One region of the Streptomyces sp. NPDC050416 genome, then DNA from elsewhere that is predicted to be linked to it. Evidence: riboswitches for the same ligand, from Rfam matches in the RefSeq annotation. Region 1 holds a riboswitch; each other region holds the start of a gene.

The links. Region 1 has a riboswitch for cyclic di-AMP ahead of ACIBL4_RS02695 (peptidoglycan DD-metalloendopeptidase family protein). Riboswitches for the same ligand answer to the same signal wherever they lie in the genome.
Region 2: linked by a shared signal. The riboswitch ahead of ACIBL4_RS35925 (M23 family metallopeptidase) and the one ahead of ACIBL4_RS02695 (peptidoglycan DD-metalloendopeptidase family protein) in region 1 are both predicted to bind cyclic di-AMP.
Region 3: linked by a shared signal. The riboswitch ahead of ACIBL4_RS07640 (NlpC/P60 family protein) and the one ahead of ACIBL4_RS02695 (peptidoglycan DD-metalloendopeptidase family protein) in region 1 are both predicted to bind cyclic di-AMP.
Region 4: linked by a shared signal. The riboswitch ahead of ACIBL4_RS34405 (M23 family metallopeptidase) and the one ahead of ACIBL4_RS02695 (peptidoglycan DD-metalloendopeptidase family protein) in region 1 are both predicted to bind cyclic di-AMP.

The regions. Positions count from the first base shown of each region.
Region 1 is NZ_JBITII010000001.1:587,873-593,621, forward strand. Features, by position in the region: gene ACIBL4_RS02685 (SGNH/GDSL hydrolase family protein) at 635-1,420, opposite strand; gene ACIBL4_RS02690 (DUF6250 domain-containing protein) at 1,566-2,282, opposite strand; gene ACIBL4_RS02695 (peptidoglycan DD-metalloendopeptidase family protein) at 2,479-3,402, opposite strand; cyclic di-AMP (ydaO/yuaA leader) riboswitch at 3,407-3,568, opposite strand; gene ACIBL4_RS02700 (alpha-galactosidase) at 3,880-5,749, opposite strand, start outside.
Region 2 is NZ_JBITII010000015.1:120,236-125,984, forward strand. Features, by position in the region: gene ACIBL4_RS35910 (DNA topoisomerase (ATP-hydrolyzing) subunit A) at 1-90, opposite strand, end outside; gene ACIBL4_RS35915 (pitrilysin family protein) at 531-1,928, shown strand; gene ACIBL4_RS35920 (M16 family metallopeptidase) at 1,925-3,313, shown strand; cyclic di-AMP (ydaO/yuaA leader) riboswitch at 3,506-3,669, shown strand; gene ACIBL4_RS35925 (M23 family metallopeptidase) at 3,683-4,468, shown strand; gene ACIBL4_RS35930 (GntR family transcriptional regulator) at 4,656-5,351, shown strand; gene ACIBL4_RS35935 (HPr family phosphocarrier protein) at 5,546-5,749, opposite strand, start outside.
Region 3 is NZ_JBITII010000002.1:574,752-580,500, reverse strand. Features, by position in the region: gene ACIBL4_RS07655 (NlpC/P60 family protein) at 1-425, opposite strand, end outside; gene ACIBL4_RS07650 (hypothetical protein) at 847-1,200, shown strand; gene ACIBL4_RS07645 (hypothetical protein) at 1,178-2,191, opposite strand; gene ACIBL4_RS07640 (NlpC/P60 family protein) at 2,301-3,488, opposite strand; cyclic di-AMP (ydaO/yuaA leader) riboswitch at 3,497-3,670, opposite strand; gene pcrA (DNA helicase PcrA) at 3,961-5,749, shown strand, end outside.
Region 4 is NZ_JBITII010000014.1:21,115-26,863, reverse strand. Features, by position in the region: gene ACIBL4_RS34420 (MarR family winged helix-turn-helix transcriptional regulator) at 82-597, opposite strand; gene ACIBL4_RS34415 (dihydrofolate reductase family protein) at 703-1,863, shown strand; tRNA gene ACIBL4_RS34410 (tRNA-Met) at 2,021-2,094, shown strand; cyclic di-AMP (ydaO/yuaA leader) riboswitch at 2,394-2,550, shown strand; gene ACIBL4_RS34405 (M23 family metallopeptidase) at 2,562-3,593, shown strand; gene ACIBL4_RS34400 (aldo/keto reductase) at 3,702-4,646, shown strand; gene ACIBL4_RS34395 (PrsW family intramembrane metalloprotease) at 4,680-5,749, opposite strand, start outside.

The DNA.
Region 1 (5,749 bases):
GAGGAGCAGCGGGGCGCCGGGCACCTTCACGGGTTCATGGGTCTGTCCGGCCTCAGGAAGGGAGTACTCCCTCAGCGACCGGCTCCGGAGCCTGCCGGGGCTCGCGGGTGCGGCCGACGCGGCGTCCGGGCCGAGTGCGAGACCGGCTCCTCCCGCGGCACCGAGCGCGACGAGCCCTCGCTGAAACGTACGACGGTCCATGCAGTCCTCCGTGGTCCCTGTCCATGAGCGTGACGCACATGGTTCAGGGCAGCGGTCGCTGAAGGCCGCCTTCACGAGGTTCGCCTCGCCGCAATACACCGAGCCGAGGCCAGCGCCGGGCACTGCCCAACCCGGCGCCGCAAGCTGCTGCCGGCGGCTGCCCGGGGCGGGCGGGGGCGCAGCCCGGCGGAGCGGGGTGCCGCTGCGCCCACCCGTGCCGCCTGGGGGCACCTCCCAGGCCCTTGAGGCACTGGGGGAGGCACGATTGCCCGCAGCGGCGGCCGACGGCAGCTGAGCCACTACGCACGCGCGGCCGCGCACGGCGAGAAGGGGACGTGTCGGGGGGTGTCCGACCCCATCGCGCCGTTCCGAGGACGGACACCCCCCGACGCGGCCCCGACTTACAAGCCAGCCGCGGGCGCAGCCGCAGCCGCTACGCCACCGCAGCGATCCGCATCCGGATGTCCTCCGGCGACAACGCACCCTTCGCCGTCACATGATCCCCCGACGACTCCCCACGCAGCCGCCGCCCGATCCACGGCACCAGAAACTCCCGCGCCCAGTGCACGTCGTCCCGCCGGACCTCAAGAGGGCCCCGAGCCGGCAGCGGCGGCCACGGCTGCTCCGGGTCCGCCGGAACCTCCAGCCCGAGCACCTGCCCCGCGCGGAGCGCCACCCGCGTGTGCCCCTCCGGCGACAGGTGCAGCCGGTCGGCGTCCCAGGCCCTGCGGTCCTGGACACTGCGCAGGGACCACAGGTCGAGCACCGGGCAGCCGTACCGGTCGGCGATGGCCCGCACATGCCCGTTGTAGGTCGCGATCTTGCCGCGCAGGTGCTTGAGCACGGGCATCCCACGCGTGTCGAACCCAGTCGTCACCATCACCGTGCCGGCCACGGCGGTGAGCCGCACCAGGGCCCGCTCGAAGCGCTCGGCCACCTCGTCCGGGTCGGTACCGGGCCGGAGGATGTCGTTACCTCCGGCGCAGAACGAGACGAGGTCCGGGGCCATTTCTACGGCCCGTGGAACCTGGTCCGCCACGATCTGGTCGAGGAGTTTCCCGCGCACGGCGAGGTTGGTGTATTGGAAGTCGCCTTCGGGCCGGCGGTCGGCGAGCAGGACGGCGAACCGGTCGGCCCAGCCGACGAACGCCCCGTCGGGGCCGGGATCACCGACACCCTCGGTGAAGCTGTCCCCCACCGCCACGTACGACCCGATCACTGCTCTGCTGTCACTCTTCGAATCGTCTGCCACAGCAGCACATGATTCACCTTCTAATGTGACCTACGCGACCGTAGGAAAGGGTTGACGGGCGGTGAGATAAGCCACTCCCCAAGTGTTCACCAACTCCGGAATAGGACACCCGTCAGCGATGTTGGGGGGTCAGTCGCCACACCCGGAATCCCGTGATCCGGAAGTGACTCCACACGGTCCGGAAGCCGAAGTGCCCACTCGTGTACGGCTCCGGATCGCGGTAGTCGAAGACGAGCCTCCCGTTGTTCCACCACCGCACCGTCGAACCGTCGGAGACGATCCGCACCCGGTTCGGCTCACCCGGCACCAGCAGCGGCTCGGTGTAGTCGTGGACCAGGGGCCGGACTCCGGGCTGCCCGACGTACCGCCGCAGCCGGGTCGTAGTGTTGTAGTTGGCACCGTAGCCGGCGTAGTACGTCGTGAGGTGGTCGTACTCGTCCAGCGCCCCACCGCGCGGCGTGGCGAAGAGGTCGGCCGGGGAGCGGACGTCGGTCGCGTTCCAGAAGTTGTTGAGGTCCGAGACACGGTCGTTGGCCCCGCCCTCGGAGACGGGCGTGGCGGTGTACTCGAGGGCGTACGGCCCTTCGAGCCGCTGCCTGAACCATACGGTCGCGCCGCTCGGTACGTCGATCTCCAGAACACCACGGGACGCGGTGACGGTGCCGCCGTCCTGGAGTTCGGTCGCCCACTGGGCGAGGCCGTGATGGAAGTCGTCTCGGGCGATGAGGCGGCGGTGCCGGGGCGCGGCGTGCGCGGCGCCCGTCGGGACGAGGGCCGCCACGGCGGCTCCGGCGGCCAGGCTGGCGAACGCTCTGCGGGAGGTCGGCACGGGACACATCTCCTTGGTGATCCGCCTGGAAGGATCTAGAAAGCGCTTGCGCTCCGGATGGGATCACTGTGTCCCAACTGCCGCCCGCTGTCGATCCCTTGGGGCGATCGGAAGGTGCGCGCACACACCGAAGGCCGGACCCGGGGATCGGGGTCCGGCCTTCGGTCGCGTGTCAGGCAGGTGGTGACGCGGTCGGTCAGCCGACGGAGACGCCGTGCGAGCGCAGGAAGGCGACCGGGTCCACGTCCGAGCCGTAGTCCGGCGTGGTGCGGATCTCGAAGTGCAGGTGCGGTCCGGTCACGTTGCCGGTGGCACCGGACAGGCCGATCTGCTGCCCGGCGCTCACGGTCTGGCCGGCCGAGACGGAGAGCGAGGACAGGTGGGCGTACTGCGCGTAGCTGCCGTCGTTCAGCCTGATGACGACCTGGTTGCCGTACGCGCCGCCCCACCCGGCGGAGACGACCGTTCCCGCGCTGACGGCCTTGAGCGAGGTGCCGGTCGGGACGACGAAGTCGACACCGGTGTGGTAGCCGCTGGACCACATGCTGCCGGACATGTGGTACGGGGTGCCGACGGTGGCGCCCTCGACGGGGAGGGTGTAGCCGCTGGAGGTCGCGGCGGCCGACTTGGCGGCGGCCGGCTTGGCGGCGGCCGGCTTCGAGGGCGACTCGGCAGCGGACGACTTCGACGCCGGGGACTTCGAGGACTTGGATGGCGAGGCCTTCGACGGGGCCGGGGACCCGCTCGCCGCCGCCTTCTTGCCGATCGCCAGCTTCAGCCCCGGGTGGATCAGCGACGGGTCGTCGCCGACGGCGTCACGGTTGTCCGAGTAGAGCTTCTTCCAGCCGCCGTCGACGTGCTGCTCGTCGGCGATCTTCGCGAGGTAGTCACCGGCCCGCACGGTGTACGAGCGGGCGCCCGTAGCCTTTTCGGTGGCCTTCTTCTCGGCGGCCGGCGCGGACTGGACGGCCTTTTCCGGAGCCGACTGCGGGGTGGCGGCGTGGGCGCCGGCGGCCCCCATGAGTGGAAGGGCGAGAGCGGCCCCACCGGTTCCGGCGACGGCGATGGAGCGGGTGAAACGCTGGGACTTCGGGCGGCGATGCTTACCCTTCGCGGGCATGGCGAATTCCTCTCCGTCGCCTGCGAGGTGAGCTGTCGGGTTCGGACTGGAGATGCCCGGCCACGCCGAGGCGCGGCTTAACCCCAAGCCGTTCCGGGAACCGGAACAGGCGTCTTACCTGTGGGTCCCCCGCTCCTGCCGTACGTCGGGTCAGTGTGTGCGGGCTCCGGGCGGCGGCAGGATTAGGCGTCCGTCCGGATTGGTGGGGAACGTAAGCGACCAGGACGCAAAGGGACAAGCTCGCGGTTGCCCGTGACGGCGTTTTTCTTGACGCGCCGACATTTTTTCCGTCACGGAGCGTGGATTTCCGATCTCCAGCTCCCCGCAATTCCCCTGAATCACACCGAAATTACGTGCACATGGCAACAACACATCGTCACGAATATGACGATGCTCACGCACCCCGACCTCATCTCCTTTACAGCCGGGGCACGTTATGCCTAAACAACCGAAGCACTCTCCATTCGGACAGAAGGGCTATTTGCTCTTAAGCCGGACGACGGTGGCGTCCAGATCCCCGCGCAGACCGACCCGCAGCCCGTGATGGAGCAGCACGGCTCCCCGGTGAGTTTCGCCCGTTTCGAGGCATTCGTACGACGCCGCCGGGTCGAGACCCCGCAGCCGGAGCGGCGGAACGGGCTCGCCGTAGCGCTGCGCCTGGAGCCAGGCGAGGACGACGATCTCGTCGCCGAGGACGTACTGCACGGCGCTCAGGCCGCCCTCCGGCGGGCGCAGCCGGTACAGGTCGCCGCGCTGCACCACGGGCCGGATCTCCTTGTAGAGCTCCACCCAGTCCCGCGCCTCGGCGAGTTCCCGCTCCGTCCACTTCGTGAGGTCGCCGCCGACCCCGAGCACCCCGGCCATGGCGCTGACGAACCGGAACCGCAGGGAGCTGGCCCGGCGGTTGAGCATGGCGTTCGGGCTGTCGGTGACCCAGGCGGCCATGACCCGGGCCGGGTGGATCTGACTGAAGCCGTGCTGGATGGCGAGCCGGTCGAGCGGGTCGGTATTGTCCGAGGTCCACACCTGGTCCGTGCGGCCGAGCACACCGAGGTCGATCCGGCCGCCGCCGCCCGAGCAGGACTCGAAGGCCACCCCGGGGTGGGCGGCCCGCAGCCGGTCCAGCAGGGCGTACAGGGCGTGCACGTGGTCGACCCACAGCCGCTGCGGGTAGGGGTCGTCCGGCCACCCGGCGTCGGTGAAGCAGCGGTTGAAGTCCCACTTGACGTAGTCGATCGGCGCGCTGGACAGGAGCCCGTCGAGCTGCTCCCAGAGGTACTCCTGGACGTCCTCGCGGGCGAGGTTCAGTACGAGCTGATTGCGGAACTCCGTCCGCTTTCGTCCCGGTTGATACTGCACCCAGTCCGGGTGCGCGCGGTACAGCTCGCTGTCCGGGTTGACCATCTCCGGCTCGACCCAGATCCCGAACTGCATGCCGAGGCCGTGCACGTGCTCGGCGAGCGGCTTCAGGCCGCCCGGGAAGCGGTCGGGGTTGGGGGTCCAGTCGCCGAGCCCGGCCCGGTCACTCGTGCGCGTCCCGAACCAGCCGTCGTCGACCACGAACAGCTCGACACCCATGGCGGCGGCCCGCTCGGCGAGCGCCCGCTGCTGTTCCTCGGAGATGTCGAACTCGGTGGCCTCCCACGAGTTGAACAGCACCGGCCGGTCCTGGTCCGCGTCCGGGATCACGTACGTCCGCTGGTAGGCGTGCCAGGCGCGGCTCGCCCCGCCGAAGCCGCCGTCGCTCCAGAGCCCGGCGAAGACGGGCGTCGTGTATGACTCCCCCGTGCCCAGCATCAGCAGGCCCGAGTCGTCGTAGCCGGCCCCGCCGGTGATCTGCACGCGCGCGTCCGGGAGCTGGGCCACGGCGATCCGCCAGGACCCGGACCAGCTCAGGGCGCATCCGTAGACCTCGCCGTGCTCCTCGGTCGCGTCGGTGTCGAGCGCGACCCATGGCAGGTGCTGGTGACCGGTGTGGCCGCGGCGGCTGCCGATGACCTTCTCGCCGTGGGTGAGGCCGGAGCGCTCCAGCCGGGACTCGGCACCCCAGCGGCCGTACAGCTGCGACAGCCGCCAGGAGTCGCGGTCGGGCAGGGTCCAGGTGGCGGAGTCGGCGCGCAGCACCTCAACGGCGGGTCCGTGGTTGTCGAGGGTCACCCGGCGTTCGACGACGTCCGTCCCGGGGCGCATCCGGTAGTGCAGCGTGATGGCCAGCTCGCCGTCGCGGAAGCGCAGCCGCAGCTCACCGTCCTCGGCGTCATGGCCCTCGTAGGTCCACTCGGTGCCGCGCCGCTCGCCGGTGCGTACGGACAGGGCGGGCCGGGTGAAACGGGGGCCGCCCTCGACC
Region 2 (5,749 bases), on a different contig from region 1:
GCCCTGCATCTCGTCGACGACGTCGATGTCGAGGATTCTCTCCTCGTACGAGTCGTCGGGCGGCGGGGTCTTCGTGCTGCGGCGGGCCATCGCTGCCGGCTCCTTGCTGAAGCGTTGAACGAGATCTGACGCCGACCATTGTGGACCGCCGCACTGACAACCGGGACCAGGACCCGGTCTACGGCCTCCCCGGCACGGAACCAGGACCCGGTCTGCGGCCTCCCCGGCAGGGGTTCATACCCGGGCCGAGGGTGCCGCCCGCCCGGCCCGGGCGGCGGATCGGACGCTGCCGGAGGACTGCCGCGGGCCGCCCGGTCGGGCCGGCGGCTCCGGGGTCTTCCGCCGGTCTTTTCCCGGCCCCGGGACCGGCCCGCCGTCACCACCGCGCACCGCCCCGGCCGCTTCCCTCTCACGCTCTCCGCGTACGCCCCCCGGGAACTTCACCAGGGCCCCGCACGCTTGCATACAGTGGCAGGACTCGCCAGGAAAACCGCGGTTCGAGCGACCGCGCCGCGATCGAAGGGACGTACATGCCCATGGGTCACACGGCCACAGCCCAGGCAGGCTCCGGGGGCCTGACAGCGACCGAGCACCGCCTGGCCAACGGCCTGCGCGTGGTGCTCTCCGAGGACCACCTGACCCCGGTCGCGGCGGTATGCCTCTGGTACGACGTCGGCTCGCGCCACGAAGTCAAGGGGCGTACCGGCCTGGCTCACCTCTTCGAGCACCTGATGTTCCAGGGTTCCGCCCAGGTCAAGGGCAACGGCCACTTCGAGCTCGTCCAGGGCGCGGGCGGCTCGCTGAACGGCACCACCAGCTTCGAGCGGACCAACTACTTCGAGACCATGCCCGCCCACCAGCTGGAGCTCGCCCTCTGGCTGGAGGCCGACCGCATGGGCTCCCTGCTGGCCGCGCTCGACGACGAGTCCATGGAGAACCAGCGGGACGTCGTCAAGAACGAGCGCCGCCAGCGCTACGACAACGTCCCCTACGGCACCGCCTTCGAGAAGCTGACCGCCCTCGCCTACCCGGAGGGCCACCCCTACCACCACACGCCGATCGGCTCCATGGCCGACCTGGACGCGGCCACACTGGAGGACGCCCGCGCGTTCTTCCGCACCTACTACGCGCCGAACAACGCCGTGCTCTCCGTGGTCGGCGACATCGACCCGGAGCAGACCCTGGCCTGGATCGAGAAGTACTTCGGCTCCATCCCCGGGCACGACGGCAAGCCCGCGCCCCGGGACGGCGCGCTGCCGGAGATCATCGGCGAGCAGCTGCGCGAGGTCGTCGAGGAGGAGGTCCCGGCGCGCGCCCTGATGGCCGCCTACCGGCTGCCGCACGACGGCACGCGCGCGTGCGACGCGGCCGATCTGGCCCTGACGGTCCTCGGCGGCGGCGAGTCCTCCCGCCTGTACAACCGCCTCGTGCGGCGCGACCGTACGGCCGTGGCGGCCGGCTTCGGCCTGCTGCGACTCGCCGGGGCGCCCTCCCTGGGGTGGCTGGACGTGAAGACGTCCGGTGACGTGGAGGTCCCGGTCATCGAGTCCGCCATCGACGAGGAGCTCGCCCGGTTCGCCGAGGAGGGCCCCACGGCCGAGGAGATGGAGCGTGCCCAGGCCCAGCTGGAGCGCGAGTGGCTGGACCGGCTGGGCACGGTCGCGGGCCGCGCCGACGAACTGTGCCGGTACGCCGTCCTGTTCGGCGACCCGCAGCTCGCCCTGACCGCCGTGCAGCGCGTGCTGGAGGTGACGGCCGAGGAGGTCCAGGAGGTCGCCAAGGCCCGCCTGCGGCCCGACAACCGCGCGGTGCTCGTCTACGAGCCCGTCGCCGGCGAGACGGGCGACGCGGAGACCGCCGAGGACGCCGACACCACCGACGACACCGCAGCCGCGGCCCTGAACGAGAACGAGGAGGCGGCCAAGTGACCGAGCTCGCCACGATGGACTTCCACCCCCAGCCGCAGGCGGGCGAGGCCAAGCCGTGGGCCTTCCCGGCCCCCGAGCGCGGCACGCTCGGCAACGGCCTGACGGTCCTGCGCTGCCACCGCCCCGGCCAGCAGGTCGTCGCCGTGGAGGTGCTGCTGGACGCACCCCTGGACGCCGAGCCGGCCGGCCTCGACGGTGTGGCCACGATCATGGCCCGGGCCTTCTCCGAGGGCACCGACAAGCACTCCGCCGAGGACTTCGCCGCCGAACTGGAGCGCGCCGGCGCCACCCTCGACGCGCACGCCGACCACCCCGGCGTCCGGCTCAGCCTGGAGGTGCCGGCCTCCCGGCTCGCCAAGGGGCTCGGCCTGGTCGCCGACGCCCTGAGGGCCCCCGCGTTCGCGGACAGCGAGGTCGAGCGGCTGGTCCGCAACCGCCTCGACGAGATCCCGCACGAGCTGGCCAACCCCGCCCGCCGTGCCGCCAAGGAGCTCTCCAAGGAGCTGTTCCCGGCGGACTCGCGCATGTCCCGGCCCCGCCAGGGCACCGAGGAGACGGTCGCCGCGATCGACTCCGCGGCCGTACGCGCCTTCTACGAGAGGCACGTCAGGCCCGCCACGGCCACGGTCGTGGTCGTCGGCGACCTCACCGGCATCGACCTCGACGCCCTGCTCGGCGACACGCTGGGCGCCTGGACCGGCTCCGCGGCCGAGCCGCGCCCGGTGCCGCCGGTGACCGCCGACGACACGGGCCGGGTCGTCATCGTGGACCGCCCCGGCGCCGTCCAGACGCAGCTCCTGATCGGCCGGATCGGCCCGGACCGGCACGACCGCGTGTGGCCCGCGCAGGTGCTCGGCACGTACTGCCTCGGCGGCACCCTCACCTCCCGCCTGGACCGCGTGCTGCGCGAGGAGAAGGGCTACACCTACGGGGTGCGGGCGTTCGGCCAGGTCCTCAGGTCCGCCCCGGACGGGACCGGTGCCGCGATGCTCGCCATCAGCGGCTCCGTGGACACGCCCAACACCGGCCCCGCCCTCCAGGACCTCTGGACGGTGCTGCGCACGCTCGCCGCCGAGGGGCTGACCGACGCCGAGCGGGACGTCGCCGTGCAGAACCTGGTCGGCGTGGCGCCGCTGAAGTACGAGACGGCGGCGGCCGTCGCGAGCACGCTGGCCGACCAGGTCGAGCAGCACCTGCCCGACGACTTCCAGGCCACGCTGTACCGGCAGCTCGCCGCGACCGGCACCGTGGAGGCCACCGCGGCGGCCGTCAGCGCCTTCCCGGTGGACCGGCTGGTGACCGTGCTCGTCGGTGACGCGGCGCAGATCAAGGCCCCGGTCGAGGCCCTGGGCATCGGCGAAGTCTCGGTCGTCGCCGCCGAGTAGGAGCACGCGCGCGCAGGGGCCCTGGTTGTCTTCTAAGGCACCAGGGCTCCTTTATGCCCGAATTGGTGCGGAGGTTGCCTGTCTGCCCTGTGGGATGCGCTACAAAAACCGGGATCCGTTTGGGAATTGAAAGTGGCCCCGCTTAGGTTCGTCCGGGCTGTTCGTCAGGCAGTGCGCCGCACCCGCGGCACCGGACAGTCATCGCCGAGTCCCCGTACGGCGCGAGCCAGGGGAGCCGGGGACCCACCGCAGTCCCTGGGGTGAATCGGACGCCCGCGCGAGCCGCGAGGGGGTCCGTAGGAGACCTTCCTGCTCCGAACCCGTCAGCTAACCCGGTAGGCGAGAAGGAAGGAAAGGACCAGGCACTCCATGGCGTTCACCCGCGCCACCGGGAAGCACCGTCGTCCCAGCCGGATGCAGCGCGGCACGGCCCGCGCGGCGGGCGTCGCGGCCCTCGCCACCACCGGTGTCATCGGCAGCGTGGCCGCCCCGGCCTTCGCGGCCGAGCCCGCCGTCGAGCAGACCGGCCTCACTCCCGTCGTCACCATGGGCGACACCGTGGCCCAGCAGATCGACGCCCAGGCCGCCGCCCAGAAGCAGGCCGCCGAGATGGCCGCCGCCAAACAGAAGGCCGAGGAGGCCGCCCGCGAGCGGGCCGCCGAGGCGGCCAAGGAGGCCAAGGAAGCCGCCGAGAAGGCCCGCGAGGCCAAGGAACGCGCCGCCCGCGAGGCCGAGCGCAAGCGCCTCAACACCTTCGTGCCCCCGATCTCCGGCTCGTACGTCTCCACCGGTTACCAGGCCAGCAGCGGCCTGTGGTCCTCCGGCAGCCACACCGGTGTCGACTTCCACGCCGCCAGCGGCACCTCCGTCCACGCGGTCGGCATGGGCGAGGTCGTCGAGGCCGGCTGGGGCGGCTCCTACGGCAACCAGATCGTGATCAAGATGAACGACGGCACGTACACCCAGTACGGCCACCTGTCGTCCATCAGCGTCTCGGTGGGCCAGAAGGTCACCCCCGGCCAGCAGATCGGCCTGTCCGGCGCGACCGGCAACGTCACCGGTCCGCACCTGCACTTCGAGGCCCGTACGAGCCCCGAGTACGGCTCCGACATCGACCCGGTCGCCTACCTCCGCTCGCACGGCGTGAGCGTCTGACGGCGCACCACTCCGCTTCCCGAGGCCCCGGCTCCCCGAGCCGGGGCTTTCGGCGTTTGTGACGCCCGGCTGTCCAAAAAATATCCCTGGATTCCGGTCTGCCGTCGGAAATTCCGGCTCATTGCAATAGAGTCACGGAACACGTGTCACTCGTCGACGTTTCACGGGGATTAAACGGAGGTCGGTCATGCGCATTCCGGCGCACTCGGTGTGCACGGCCATCCGGGACGACATCGTCGCGGGTGTCTACGAACGCGGCGGCCGGCTGACCGAGGAACTCCTCGCCCGCCGCTACGGTGTCTCGCGCGTCCCCGTCCGGGAGGCCCTGCGCACCCTGGAGGCCGAGGGCTTCGTGGTGACCCGGCGGCACGCGGGCGCGTGCGTCGCCGAACCCACCGAGCAGGAGGCCGCCGACCTGCTGGAGATGCGGCTGCTGCTGGAGCCGCTCGGCGCGGCCCGTGCCGCCCAGCGCCGCACCGAGGCCCACCTGAAGGTCCTGCGCGGCCTGGTCAGGCTCGGCCAGGAGCGCGCCCGCCGGGGCAACAGCGACGACCTGCGCTCCCTGGGCGGCTGGTTCCACGAGACGCTCGCACAGGCCTCCGGCAGCCCCGCGCTGACCTCGATGCTGACCCAGCTCCGCCACAAGATCGCCTGGATGTACACCGTCGAGGCTCCGGCCGGGCCCGTGGAGTCCTGGACCGAGCACGGCGCGATCGTGGACGCGGTGGCGCGCGGGGACAGCGAGCGCGCGCGGGCGGTCACGGCGCTGCACACCGAGCGCGCGACGGCCGCGCACCGGCTGCGTTTCGGCTCCGCCGGGGAGCGGGCCGAGCGTGTGAGGAACTCGCAACATCCCGTAAACACGGCGAGCCTGCGGCATTAACACGAGAGCCGTATACAAAGAGCAGGTAATTCGCGGGGGATTATTTCTGCTGCCCGGGAACGGGAATGCGCGGCCGATCGTGATGGGAAATGGCGACCCGTGACCGGGAATGGCGAAGGGCTCGCCCGATGAATTCGGACGAGCCCTTCTGGTTGCACCGGACCAGGGGTACCGGATCAGGCGCGGAAGAATGCTCAGACGGTCTCGGGCAGTTCCTCGAGACCCTCGGAGACCAGCTTCGCCAGCCGGTCCAGGGCGGCGTCCGCACCCTCGGCGTCGGAGGCGAGGACGATCTCCTCACCGCCCTGGGCACCGAGGCCGAGGACGGCCAGCATGGAGGCCGCGTTGACGGGGTTGCCGTCTGCCTTGGCGATCGTCACCGGGACGCCTGCGGCCGT
Region 3 (5,749 bases), on a different contig from region 1:
TTGCCGGCCCGCTCGACGAACTCGGCGTTCTTCAGGTACCGGTCGGGGTCGTCGGACAGGGCGAGCTGCACAGCGGGATCGAGGCCACCGGCGCGGTACTGCGCGGCAGCGACCGAGCCGAGCGCCTCACGGGCCGAGTTGAGCCGGTCCTCCTTGCGCGCCGCCTGGTCCTGCAGGTCCTTCAGCCGCTGCCCGGCCGCGTCGGCCTTCTCCTTGGCGCCGTTGTACCTCTCGGTGGCGACCTCCGCCTCCTGGTACAGCTTGTCCACCTTGGCCTTGACCTGGCTCGGGGTGAGCTGCGGTTCGGCGTGTCCGGTTCCGTCGAAGCCCGTCGCTGTCGCCGCGCCTGCGAGGGCGATGGTGGCGGCCGTACGGGCCTTGTTGCCACTCATCGAGCGCTGTCGGGGCTTGCGGTGCGCTGCCAACTGGAGGCCACTCCTTTCCTCGACCGCCGGTGGCTGCGAATGGCCGCTGGGGGAGCGGACAGCGACCAGCGCGCGTCCGGCGGCGGCCCGCACAGGGGAAGCGGGCCGCCGCCGGACCTCTTCGGCGGTGGTGCCCGACTGCCGCCCCTGGCCCGGGCGGCGGTGGGGAGCCGGTCACCTGGTGGAGGACGCTAAAGCCCGGCGTGGCGGGCCGGTGGCGGGTGCGCGGAACTGTCCCGAGAGGACCGGCAGTGAGCGTATGCGACCGTGATCCGGCCTCCACGTCGTCTACTTCACTCAGCGTGATGACCGATGCGTCGATTCATGGGGGAGTGACAGTGATCAGGTGCTATGGGGCGGATATGTGCATTGGTGGCCCGGTGTCGGGCGGCACAGGAGCCCCTGATTAGGCTCCGGCCTCATGGACGTACTCATCCACCTCTTCGTCGGCCTCCACATCATCGGCATCGCGTCCCTCCTGGGCGGTTTCCTCACCCAGATGAAGGCGATGGGCGAGGGCACCGCCCGCTACACCCCCGCGATGCTGCACGGCGCGCTGACGATGCTGGTCACCGGTGTGATCCTGGTCGGCCTCAACCAGGCCGACGACCAGTCCGTGAACAACGTCAAGATCGGCGTCAAGCTGGCCCTGCTGATCGTGATCCTCGGCCTGGTCTACGTGAAGCGGGACGACGAGAAGGTGGACAAGGGCCTGTTCGGCCTGGTCGGGGCGCTGACCGCGGCGAACGTCTTCATCGCCGTGCTCTGGACCTGACCCGCCCGGGTGCGGCATAGGCCCGGACGGAGGCGAGCGTCCAGGCGGTGGCCCCGAGCCAGGCGGCCACCGCGACCCACAGCAGCAGCTCCCCGAAGCCGTCGAGCCAGGAGACGTCGAGGGCTGCGGCGACGGCCAGGGTCGCCGCAGCCGTCTTGGCCCAGGTGAACACGGTCGCCCAGCGGCGGATGTCGGTGCGGGGGCGGGGGCGCAGGAACTCGGCGGCGAGCAGGACGGCGCACCAGGCCAGTGTGAGCACGAGCAGCACGACGGTCACATTGCGCAGGACGCCGCGGTCGTCGACGTTCCACAGGTACAGGCGCGCACTGTCGGAGCTGATCAGCCGCGCCCCGGCCAGCGCCGAGAGGGCGAGCGCCCCGCCCGCGAGCCAGTGGTCGCCGCGCCCCTCGGCCACCTGCCGCACATCGAAGCGGGCCAGGGTGAGGACGTACAGCACGAGCCCCAGCCAGAACAGCACCAGCGCCGCGTGCGCGAGCCAGGCCGCCGACTCGGCCGCGGCGAGCGTGGCACCGAGTACCGCGAGCCCCTGCGTGGCCATGCAGCGCGCGAACACCGTCCCGGGCCTGCGCCGCTCCCCGTCCTGCGCCGGGAGGACCAGTGGCACCGGCCAGAGCAGCACGGCCAGCACCAGCAGGGCCGCGGCCAGGGACTGCGCGCCGGCCGCCGAGAAGCCGGTGCCCAGGACGGCCGTCGCCGCCACGGTGGTGAGGGCGGCCGTCGCCACGGTGTCCACCAGGCCCGGCACTCCCGCGTACGCCCGCCATCCCGTGCCCGCCAGCAGCAGCCGCAGCGTGAAGTCGGCGGCGAGCAGCAGCCACGCCGCGCAGCCCAGACCGAGGGCGATACGGGACAGGCCGCCGTACCCCGCCAGGTCCAGACCGACCGACAGGGTGCCGGTCGCCAGCACGGCGGCGCCGGCGGACGGCGCGCGCTGCGCCCACCAGGCGGTGGAGGGGGAGGGGCCGGGCATGGGCCCGATGCTAGGAGGCGCCGCGCGCGTTGCGAGCGGGGCACGCGCGCGGGCGCCTCAAAAACGCGAGAGCGCCCCCATACGCGCGTGCCCTCCGTGAAGTACGGCCTCAGGCCGGCCGCACCACGCTGTGGATCGCCGACTCGCCGTCGTAGTAGATCGACTCCTCGCGCACATAAGTGCCGGGCTTCGGGGCGTGGATCATCATGCCGTTGCCGATGTAGATGCCGACGTGGGTGACGTCGTCGTAGAAGAAGACCAGGTCACCGGGCTGGGCGTCGGTCAGCGGGACCGTGGTGCCGGCGTTGACCTGGTCGTAGGTCGTGCGCGGCAGGGTGACGCCCGCGGCCTTCCAGGCGGCCTGGGTGAGACCGGAGCAGTCGTAGGAGCCGGGGCCGACGGCGCCCCAGACGTACGGCTTGCCGATCTGGGCGCGGGCGAAGGCGAGCGCCTTCTCGGCCTTGGTGGCGTACGAGGAATCGGCCGGGGCCGTCGAGGTGGACGAGCCGGAGCCCGTGGACGAGGACGAGCCCGTGGACGAGGAGCCGCTGTCCTGCTGCTGGGCGGCCTGCTCCTGCGCCTGCTGCTGCGCGGCCTGCTGCCGGGCCAGCTCGGCGGCCTTGCGGGCGGCCTCCTGCTGCTTCTCCCGCTCGATCGCCGCGAGGCGTGCCTTCTCCTCGGCGGTCAGCTTCGACAGCAGGTCGCGCGCGTCGGCGAGCTTCCGCTGGACGGTGGCCTTGGCCGTCTTCAGGTCGCCCTGGGTCTCGGTGAGCGTCTCGAGGCTCTCGGTGGCCTCCTGGCGCTTCTTCATCGTCTCGGACTGCTGGGTGACGTAGTCGTCGACCGCGACCTTCTGACGGCCGGTCATCCGGTCCATCAGCTGGGTCTGGTCGAAGTAGTCCTGCGGGGTGTCCGCGAGCAGGAACGTCGCCGTGTCCGGGGCGGAGGCGCCGGTGCGGTACTGGGCGGCGGCGAAGGAACCGAGTTCCTCCCGTGCCTCGTTGAGCTTCTGGGTGCGCTTGGCGACGTCGTCGAGGAGGGTGTCGACGCGCTTGCTCTGCTTGGTGGTCTTCTCCTTGGCCGAGTTGTACTTGTCGGTCGCCGACTCGGCCTGGCGGTACAGGTCGTCGACCTTCTTCTCGACTTCCTCGAGACTCGGCTTGTCGTCGGCCTCGGGGGCGGCATTGGCCGACTGGGACAGCAGGGCGACGGACGTGAGGGCCGCCGTTGCCAGGGCGGGGGTCCGTATGCCTGCGACGCGCGTACCAGCGGGACGCGACTTGCGGTGCGACGCCAAGGGAGGCGACTCCTTCCATGCTCCGCCTACCGGGTTAGCTGTCGGGTTCGGGCGGGTACATCGGAAGGGTTGCCCTACTGCCGTCTCCGTGGAGGGAGTCCGGCCGATTCACCCCAGAGTTCTCGGTTGGGTCCCCGGCTCCGGCTGCCGCTGCGGCACACCGGACTCGGCGGAGGCCGCGCGGCCCGGCGACGTTCGCCGGTGGGGGTCGTGCGGCCTGCCCGCACGGTAGCCAACTCGTGTTGCCCTTGTGAAGGTTGATGGGCGATATGCCCGATACATTTTCGTGACCTTAGTCGAAAGCGTCGCCGAGAGTCATCGACGGAGGGGCGTTGGTCACGAGTTCGTCATAATTGTGACAGTCGTAGCGGACTGTGATCGTGCGTGGATACAGGGTGATGAGGGGTTCCTTTCGGCGATGTTCTCAGGGCGGCGGCGGGCTGTCAGTGGGGCGCCCTAGACTCGGAGAGCGATGAGCAGCCTCTTTGACGACAGCTTCCTGGCGGACCTCCAGGCCCAGCGGGGCCCCGCGGACGAGCCCCCGCCGCCACCCGAGGACGATCACGTACCGGAGCCGGTTCCGGACGATCTGTTCGGCGGGAAGTTCGACGTGCCCCCGGACCGGGACGCCTACTACCGCGACGGTGCCCCGCGCCCGCCGGTGGACACCGCCGCCCTCCTGGAGGGGCTGAACGACAACCAGCGCGCCGCCGTCGTCCACTCCGGCTCCCCGCTGCTCATCGTGGCCGGCGCCGGCTCCGGCAAGACCCGCGTGCTCACGCACCGCATCGCCCACCTGCTCGCCGAGCGGGGCGTGCACCCGGGGCAGATCCTCGCGATCACCTTCACCAACAAGGCCGCCGGCGAGATGAAGGAGCGCGTCGAGCAGCTCGTCGGCCCGCGGGCGAACGCGATGTGGGTGATGACCTTCCACAGCGCGTGCGTGCGCATTCTGCGGCGCGAGAGCAAGAAGCTCGGCTTCACGTCCTCGTTCTCGATCTACGACGCCGCCGACTCCAAGCGCCTGATGGCCCTGGTCTGCCGGGACCTGGACCTCGACCCCAAGCGCTTCCCGCCGAAGTCCTTCAGCGCCAAGATCAGCAACCTGAAGAACGAGCTGATCGACGAGGAGGACTTCGCCGCCCAGGCCACGGACGGCTTCGAGAAGACCCTCGCCCAGGCCTACGCGATGTACCAGTCGCGGCTGCGCGAGGCGAACGCCCTCGACTTCGACGACCTGATCATGACGACGGTCAACCTGCTGCGCGCCTTCCCGGACGTCGCCGAGCACTACCGCCGCCGCTTCCGCCATGTGCTGGTGGACGAGTACCAGGACACCAACCACGCCCAGTACGCCCTCGTCCGGGAACTCGTCGGCACCTCCGAGCACCCCGTCGACGTACCCCCCGGCCCGGACGACGTCCCGCCCGCCGAGCTGTGCGTCGTGGGTGACGCCGACCAGTCGATCTACGCCTTCCGCGGCGCGACGATCCGCAACATCCTCCAGTTCGAGGAGGACTACCCGGACGCGACGACGATCCTGCTGGAGCAGAACTACCGCTCCACCCAGACGATCCTCAGCGCGGCCAACGCGGTCATCGAGCGCAACGAGTCCCGCCGCCCCAAGAACCTGTGGACCAACGCGGGCGCGGGCGCCACGATCACCGGCTACGTCGCCGACACCGAGCACGACGAGGCGCAGTTCGTCGCCGACGAGATAGACCGCCTCACGGACGCCGGCGAGGCGAAGGCCGGCGACGTCGCCGTCTTCTACCGCACCAACGCCCAGTCCCGTGTCTTCGAAGAGGTCTTCATCCGCGTCGGCCTGCCCTACAAGGTCGTCGGCGGCGTCCGCTTCTACGAGCGCAAGGAGGTCCGGGACGTCCTGGCCTACCTGCGCGTGTTGGCCAACCCGGAGGACTCCGTGCCGCTGCGCCGGATCCTCAACGTCCCCAAGCGGGGCATCGGCGACCGTGCCGAGGCGATGATCGACGCCCTCGCCCAGCGGGAGAAGATCAGCTTCCCGCAGGCGCTCAAGCGCGTCGACGAGGCGTACGGCATGGCCGCGCGGTCCACCAACGCCGTCAAGCGGTTCAACACGCTGATGGAGGACCTCCGTACGATCGTCGAGTCCGGCGCCGGACCGGCCACGGTGCTGGAGGCGGTCCTGGAACGCACCGGGTACCTCGCCGAGTTGCAGGCCTCCACCGACCCGCAGGACGAGACCCGGATCGAGAACCTCCAGGAACTCGCCGCCGTCG
Region 4 (5,749 bases), on a different contig from region 1:
AACCCTACACTTGCTTTAAATTTGAAGCAATGAAAGGCGGTGAGATCGAGGTGTGTTGTGACGTGCCTCACCAAAGGCGGCTCACGAACAGGCCGTGGAGGACCTCCGTCGCCACGGCACGTCGTCCGACGCCGGCCGCGTCCCGTCCTCCTGGAGCCCCTGTGCGATCGCCGTGGAGATCTCCTCCAGTTGCTCCACCTGCTCCTCGCTGAGCCGGTCGAACAGGAAGCTCCGCACGGTCTCGACATGCCCGGGCGCTGCCCGGTCCAGTACGGCGAACCCGTCGTCCGTCAAGGCCGCGATGCTGCCCCGCTTGTCGTACCGGCAGGCCTCGCGCCGCACCATGCCGTCCTTCTCCAGCCGCGTCACCGCGTACGTCAGCCGGCTGCGCGTGATCTTCAGCCGCTCGGCGAGATCGGTCATGCGCAGCCGCCGCTCCGGGGACTCCGACAGGACCGAGAGGATGGAGTAGTACAGGTGCGGCATGCCGGCGTCCTGCTGGAGCTGCCGGTCGATCGCGTCCTCCAGGAGCAGCGAGGCGGCGATGTACGCGCGCCAGGCGCGTTGCTCCTTGGGGGTGAGCCAGCGAGTCGTCATGCACCCAGTGTAGGTTTGTTTCAAACTTGAACCAAGCCCGTCCCGTCAGTCCGCCGTCCCGTCAGTCCGCCGTCCGTCACGAGTTTCCACGAGCCGGGAGCGTCGATGCCCCACCCGTACGTCCTGCTGTCCGCCGCCGTCTCCCTCGACGGCTACCTGGACGACACCGGCCCCGAACGCCTGCTCCTGTCCAGCCCGGCCGACTTCGACCGGGTCGACGAGGTCCGGGCGTCCGTCGACGCGATCCTGATCGGCGCCGGCACCGTCCGCGCCGACAACCCGCGCCTGCTGGTCAACTCACCCGAGCGGCGCGCCGCCCGCACGGCGGCCGGCCTGCCGGAGTACCCCCTCAAGGTCACGGTCAGCGGCTCCGGCGACCTCGACCCGGCGGCACAGTTCTGGCACACCGGCGGCCAGAAGGTCCTCTACACCACCGACCAGGGCGCCGAACGCGCCCGTGCCCTCGGCCTCGCCACTGCCGATGGCACCGATGCCGCCGACGCCACCGACGTCGTCCCCCTCGGCGCCGACCTCGACTGGCGGCGGCTCCTCACCCACCTGCACGACGTCCGGGGCGTACGGCGCCTCATGGTCGAGGGCGGCGGCCTGATCCACACCCAGCTCCTCACCCAGGGCCTCGCCGACGAACTCCAGCTGGTCCTCGCCCCGCTCTTCGTCGGTGACCCCGGGGCCCCCCGCCTCTTCGGACCCGGCGGCTACCAGTCCGGCCGGCTCCGGCTGCTGGAGACCCGGCGGATAGAGGACGTGGTCCTCATGCGCTACGAGCCGACCGCTCCCGGCACCGGCCCCCTCCCCGTCGCCGCCGACCACCACTGGCTGGCCCTGGCCTGCGAACTGGCCGCGCAGTGCCCGCCGTCGGACACGGCGTTCAGCGTCGGCGCGGTGGTCGTCGCGGCCGACGGCACCGAACTGGCCCGCGGCCACTCCCGCGAGGGCGGCGACCCGCTCGTGCACGCCGAGGAGGCGGCCCTGGCCAAGCTCGACCCGGCCGACCCCAGGCTCGCCGGCGCGACGGTCTACAGCAGCCTGGAGCCCTGCGCCCGCCGGGCCTCCCGCCCCGCACCCTGCGCCCGGCTGATCCTCGACGCGGGCGTGCGACGCGTGGTCACGGCCTGGCGCGAGCCGGACACCTTCGTGGCGGACGCCGACGGCAGCGGCCTGCTGGCGGCCGGGGGAGTGGAGGTCCTCGTCCTCCCGGAGCACGAGGAGCGCGCCAAGGCCCCGAACCACCACCTGACGCCCTGAGCTCGGGCCGATCGGCCCACGGATCCTGCAGCCTGGCCGCCTCGCGGGTCGCGCTGCCTCCAGGGCCGCTACGACAGCGCGGACGGGCGACCCGGGCCGCTGAGTACCGGGTGTGCGCGAGTGGTCCCGCGGATGGCGTACACTGGAGTCACAACGACGCGGGGTGGAGCAGCTCGGTAGCTCGCTGGGCTCATAACCCAGAGGTCGCAGGTTCAAATCCTGTCCCCGCTACTGAAGGCCGAGGGCCGGAATCCGAAAGGGTTCCGGCCCTCGGTGTTTCCTGGGTTCTCCATTACTGCCGACATCACTGTCGGTGAGTGAATCACACCGCTCCGCATCACAACTGACACACCGTCAAAACCCGTGAGTCACTTGCGCAGCGGTCAACTCGCCCGTTTTAGGCCGGTCATGGCAGGTTGGTCCGCGCGAAAAAGGTTAATGATCAAGCGGAATCGCTGGAATACCCACCGCGCGTCTATTAACGTTCGATAACGCAGCGCGGTCGTCCCAGCCGTCACAGAAGGCGGCTCCGTGCGCACGCGCCGAATCCTGAAAGGGAACCGGGGAACCACCACTTGGGGTGAATCGAGCGGATGCCGCCGTGGAAGCACGGCCGGTATACGCGCGTAGGAGACCTTCCTGCTCCGAACCCGTCAGCTAACCCGGTAGGCGAGAAGGAAGGAAAGGAGTACGCCCACGTGGCGTCCAACCGGCCTGCCCCCGCGGCCCCGTCCGCGCCGAACCAGCGCGACACCGAAACCTTCGGCTACGGCGGTCACCACACCGACGAGGGCCCGTTCCAGGAATGGAACCCCACCGCGGAGTCCATCCGCCCCATCCGTGGCCGGCATCGCGTCACCAAGCAGCGCGGCGGAGGCCTCGCGCGCAGCTCCACCGTCCTCGGCGTCGGCGTCATAGCCGCCGTGGGCGCGGGCGGCATGGCCAGCGCCCAGACCGGCAAGCCGCCGGTGTCGATCTCCGTCCCGGACCTTCCCTCGGTGGGTTCCCTCATCTCGGACGACGACACCCCCGAAGGCTCCGCCACTCCGCTCAGCGACCTCGCCACGGCGTCCGCCGACACCGAGCAGGGCACCTCCGGCGCCGGTGAGGCACTGCGCGCCCGGATCATGGCGCAGGTCGAGCACCAGCAGGAACAGATCGAGACCAAGGCCGCGCAGGACGCCGCCGAAGCCGCCCGCAAGGAGGCCGCGGAGGCCGCCACCAAGGCCGAGCAGGAAGCCAAGGCCAAGGCCGCCGAAGCCAAGAAGAAGGCGGAGGAGGAGGCCCGGAAGAAGGCCGAGGCCGAGCGGCTCGCCGCCCTCGCCAAGCAGTACACGCTGCCGACCTCCGCGTACACCATCACCTCCACCTTCGGTCAGGCCGGCGCCTACTGGTCCTCCGGCTACCACACCGGCCTCGACTTCGCCGCCCCCACGGGCACGCCGATCAAGGCGGTGCACAGCGGCACCATCACCGAGGCGGGCTGGAACGGCTCGTACGGCTACAAGACCGTCCTGACCCTCGATGACGGCACGGAGATCTGGTACGCGCACCAGTCGTCCATCGGCGTCAGCGTCGGCCAGAAGGTCAGCACGGGCGACGTCATCGGCCGCGTGGGCGCGACCGGCAACGTCACCGGGGCGCATCTGCACCTCGAGGTCCACACCGGTGGCTCCAGCAACGGCATCGACCCGCTCGCGTGGCTGCGGGGCAAGGGCCTGAACGTCTGAGCGACGGCGGCGTTTCCGGTCTCGTGCGGGGTTTCGTGCGGGGCCGTTTACGGGAGTTTTGCGTCCGCTGTGGAATGGGCCTCCCCCGCACGGCCGTTGACACGGAGCATGACTTCTCTTCGCAAGCTCGGCTCCTCCGACCTCGAGGTCTTCCCGCTCGCCCTCGGCGGCAACGTCTTCGGCTGGACCGCGGACGAGGCACAGTCGTTCGCCGTCCTCGACGCGTACACCGCCGCCGGCGGCAACTTCGTCGACTCCGCCGACGTCTACTCGGCGTGGGCGGACGGCAACCAGGGCGGCGAGTCCGAGACCGTCCTCGGCAAGTGGCTGACGTCGCGGGGCAACCGCGCGGACGTCGTCGTCGCCACGAAGGTCAGCCAGCACCCCCAGTTCCAGGGCCTGTCCCCCGCCAACATCAAGGCCGCCGCCGATGCCTCCCTGCGGCGCCTCGGCACCGACTACATCGACCTGTACTACACGCACTACGACAAGCCCGACGTGCCGGTGGAGGAGATCATCGGCGCGCTCGACGAACTCGTGACGACCGGGAAGGTGCGGTACATCGCCGCCTCGAACATCTCCGCGGAGCGGCTGCGGGCCTCCCTGGAGTTCTCCGACCGCGAGGGACTCGCCCGGTACGTGGCCCTCCAGCCCCACTACAACCTGGTCTCCCGCGACACCTACGAGGGCGAGCTCCAGGACCTCGCCGCGCGGACCGGCCTGGCGGCCGTCCCGTACTACGCGCTCGCGTCGGGCTTCCTGACCGGCAAGTACCGGCCCGGTACGAGCGTCGACAGCGCGCGGGCGGGCGGTGCCGCCCAGCACCTTCAGACCGAGCGGGGCCGCCGGGTCCTCGACGCCCTCGACGAGATCGCCGCGGCCCATGACGTCCCCGTCGCCACGGTCGCCCTCGCCTGGCTGGCGGCCCAGCCGACCGTGGTGGCGCCGATCGCCTCCGCGCGGACGGTGGAGCAGCTGCCCGCGCTGATCGGGGTCGGGGAGCTGACGCTGACGGAGGCGGAGGCCGGGCGGCTCACGGAGGCTTCGGCCTGAGCGGTTCCGACCGGTGGCCGATTGGGGGGTCGGCTAGGACCGGTAGGGGTTGTACGCGGGGTACGGCGTCTCGTACGCGGGATACGGCGTCGGCGTCGGCGCCTGTGTCGGGGTCGTCGTAGGGCCGTACCCGTACGCCCCGTGCACCGGCCACGGCGGGGCCGCCACCGGTACCGGAGGGGCCGTGATGCGCGCGGCGTAGTCCAGCGCGGGACGGGCCGTCTCGCGGCGGCGCCACAGTTCGTCCAGCAGTTCCCGTTCCCGTACGACGAAGTCGGCACCGGCGCGGCCGCGCCGGCCCCGGTGCCGCAGGAACGCCAGGGACGTCGCGTACGCCTCGTAGCGCGCGACCTCCCGTGCCGCCGCCCGGCCCGCGTGGCGGCGGGCGTACTGGCGGGCGATCCGCCGGGCCCGCATGGAGCCGAGGGCGTACGGCTCGACCGGGGACAGCCACCCGGCCACGGCGTAGGCGGGCAGCTCCGCCCGTACGGTCCTCAGCTCCCGCTGCCGGGTCCAGATCACCAGCCACGTCAGCAGCCCGAAGATGGGCACCATGAACGCCGCGTACACGGCGAAGAACCCGTACTCGCCGAACGAGGACGAGCCGTTCCACGTCGCGTGCATGCCCATCGCGAGCAGCAGCCCCGAGAGCGGGAAGGCGACGCGGCGGATGTGCTGGCGGTCCGCCGCGAGCGCGGAGACGCCGAAGCCGATGCCGGTGAGGACGGTGAAGAGCGGGTGCGCGAACGGCGACATGATGATGCGCACGAAGAAGGTCGCCGCCGTGACGGAGGCGATGCCGGTGCCGCCGGTGAGCTGGTCGGTGCCGAAGGCGGTGCCCAGGTAGAGGATGTTCTCCGTGAACGCGAAGCCGGTGGCGGTGACGCCGGCTGTGACGACTCCGTCGAGGATGCCGGTGAAGTCGCGGCGGCGGAAGAGGAAGACCAGTAAGACGGCCGCCGCCTTGGCGATCTCCTCGACCACCGGCGCTATGACGGTCGCGCCGAGTGTGTCCGCGCTGGAGGGATCCGCCGTGGCCGTCGCTATCCACCGGGTCGCGAAGCTGTTGGCGACGATCGCTATCAGCGCCGCCGCGCAGGCGC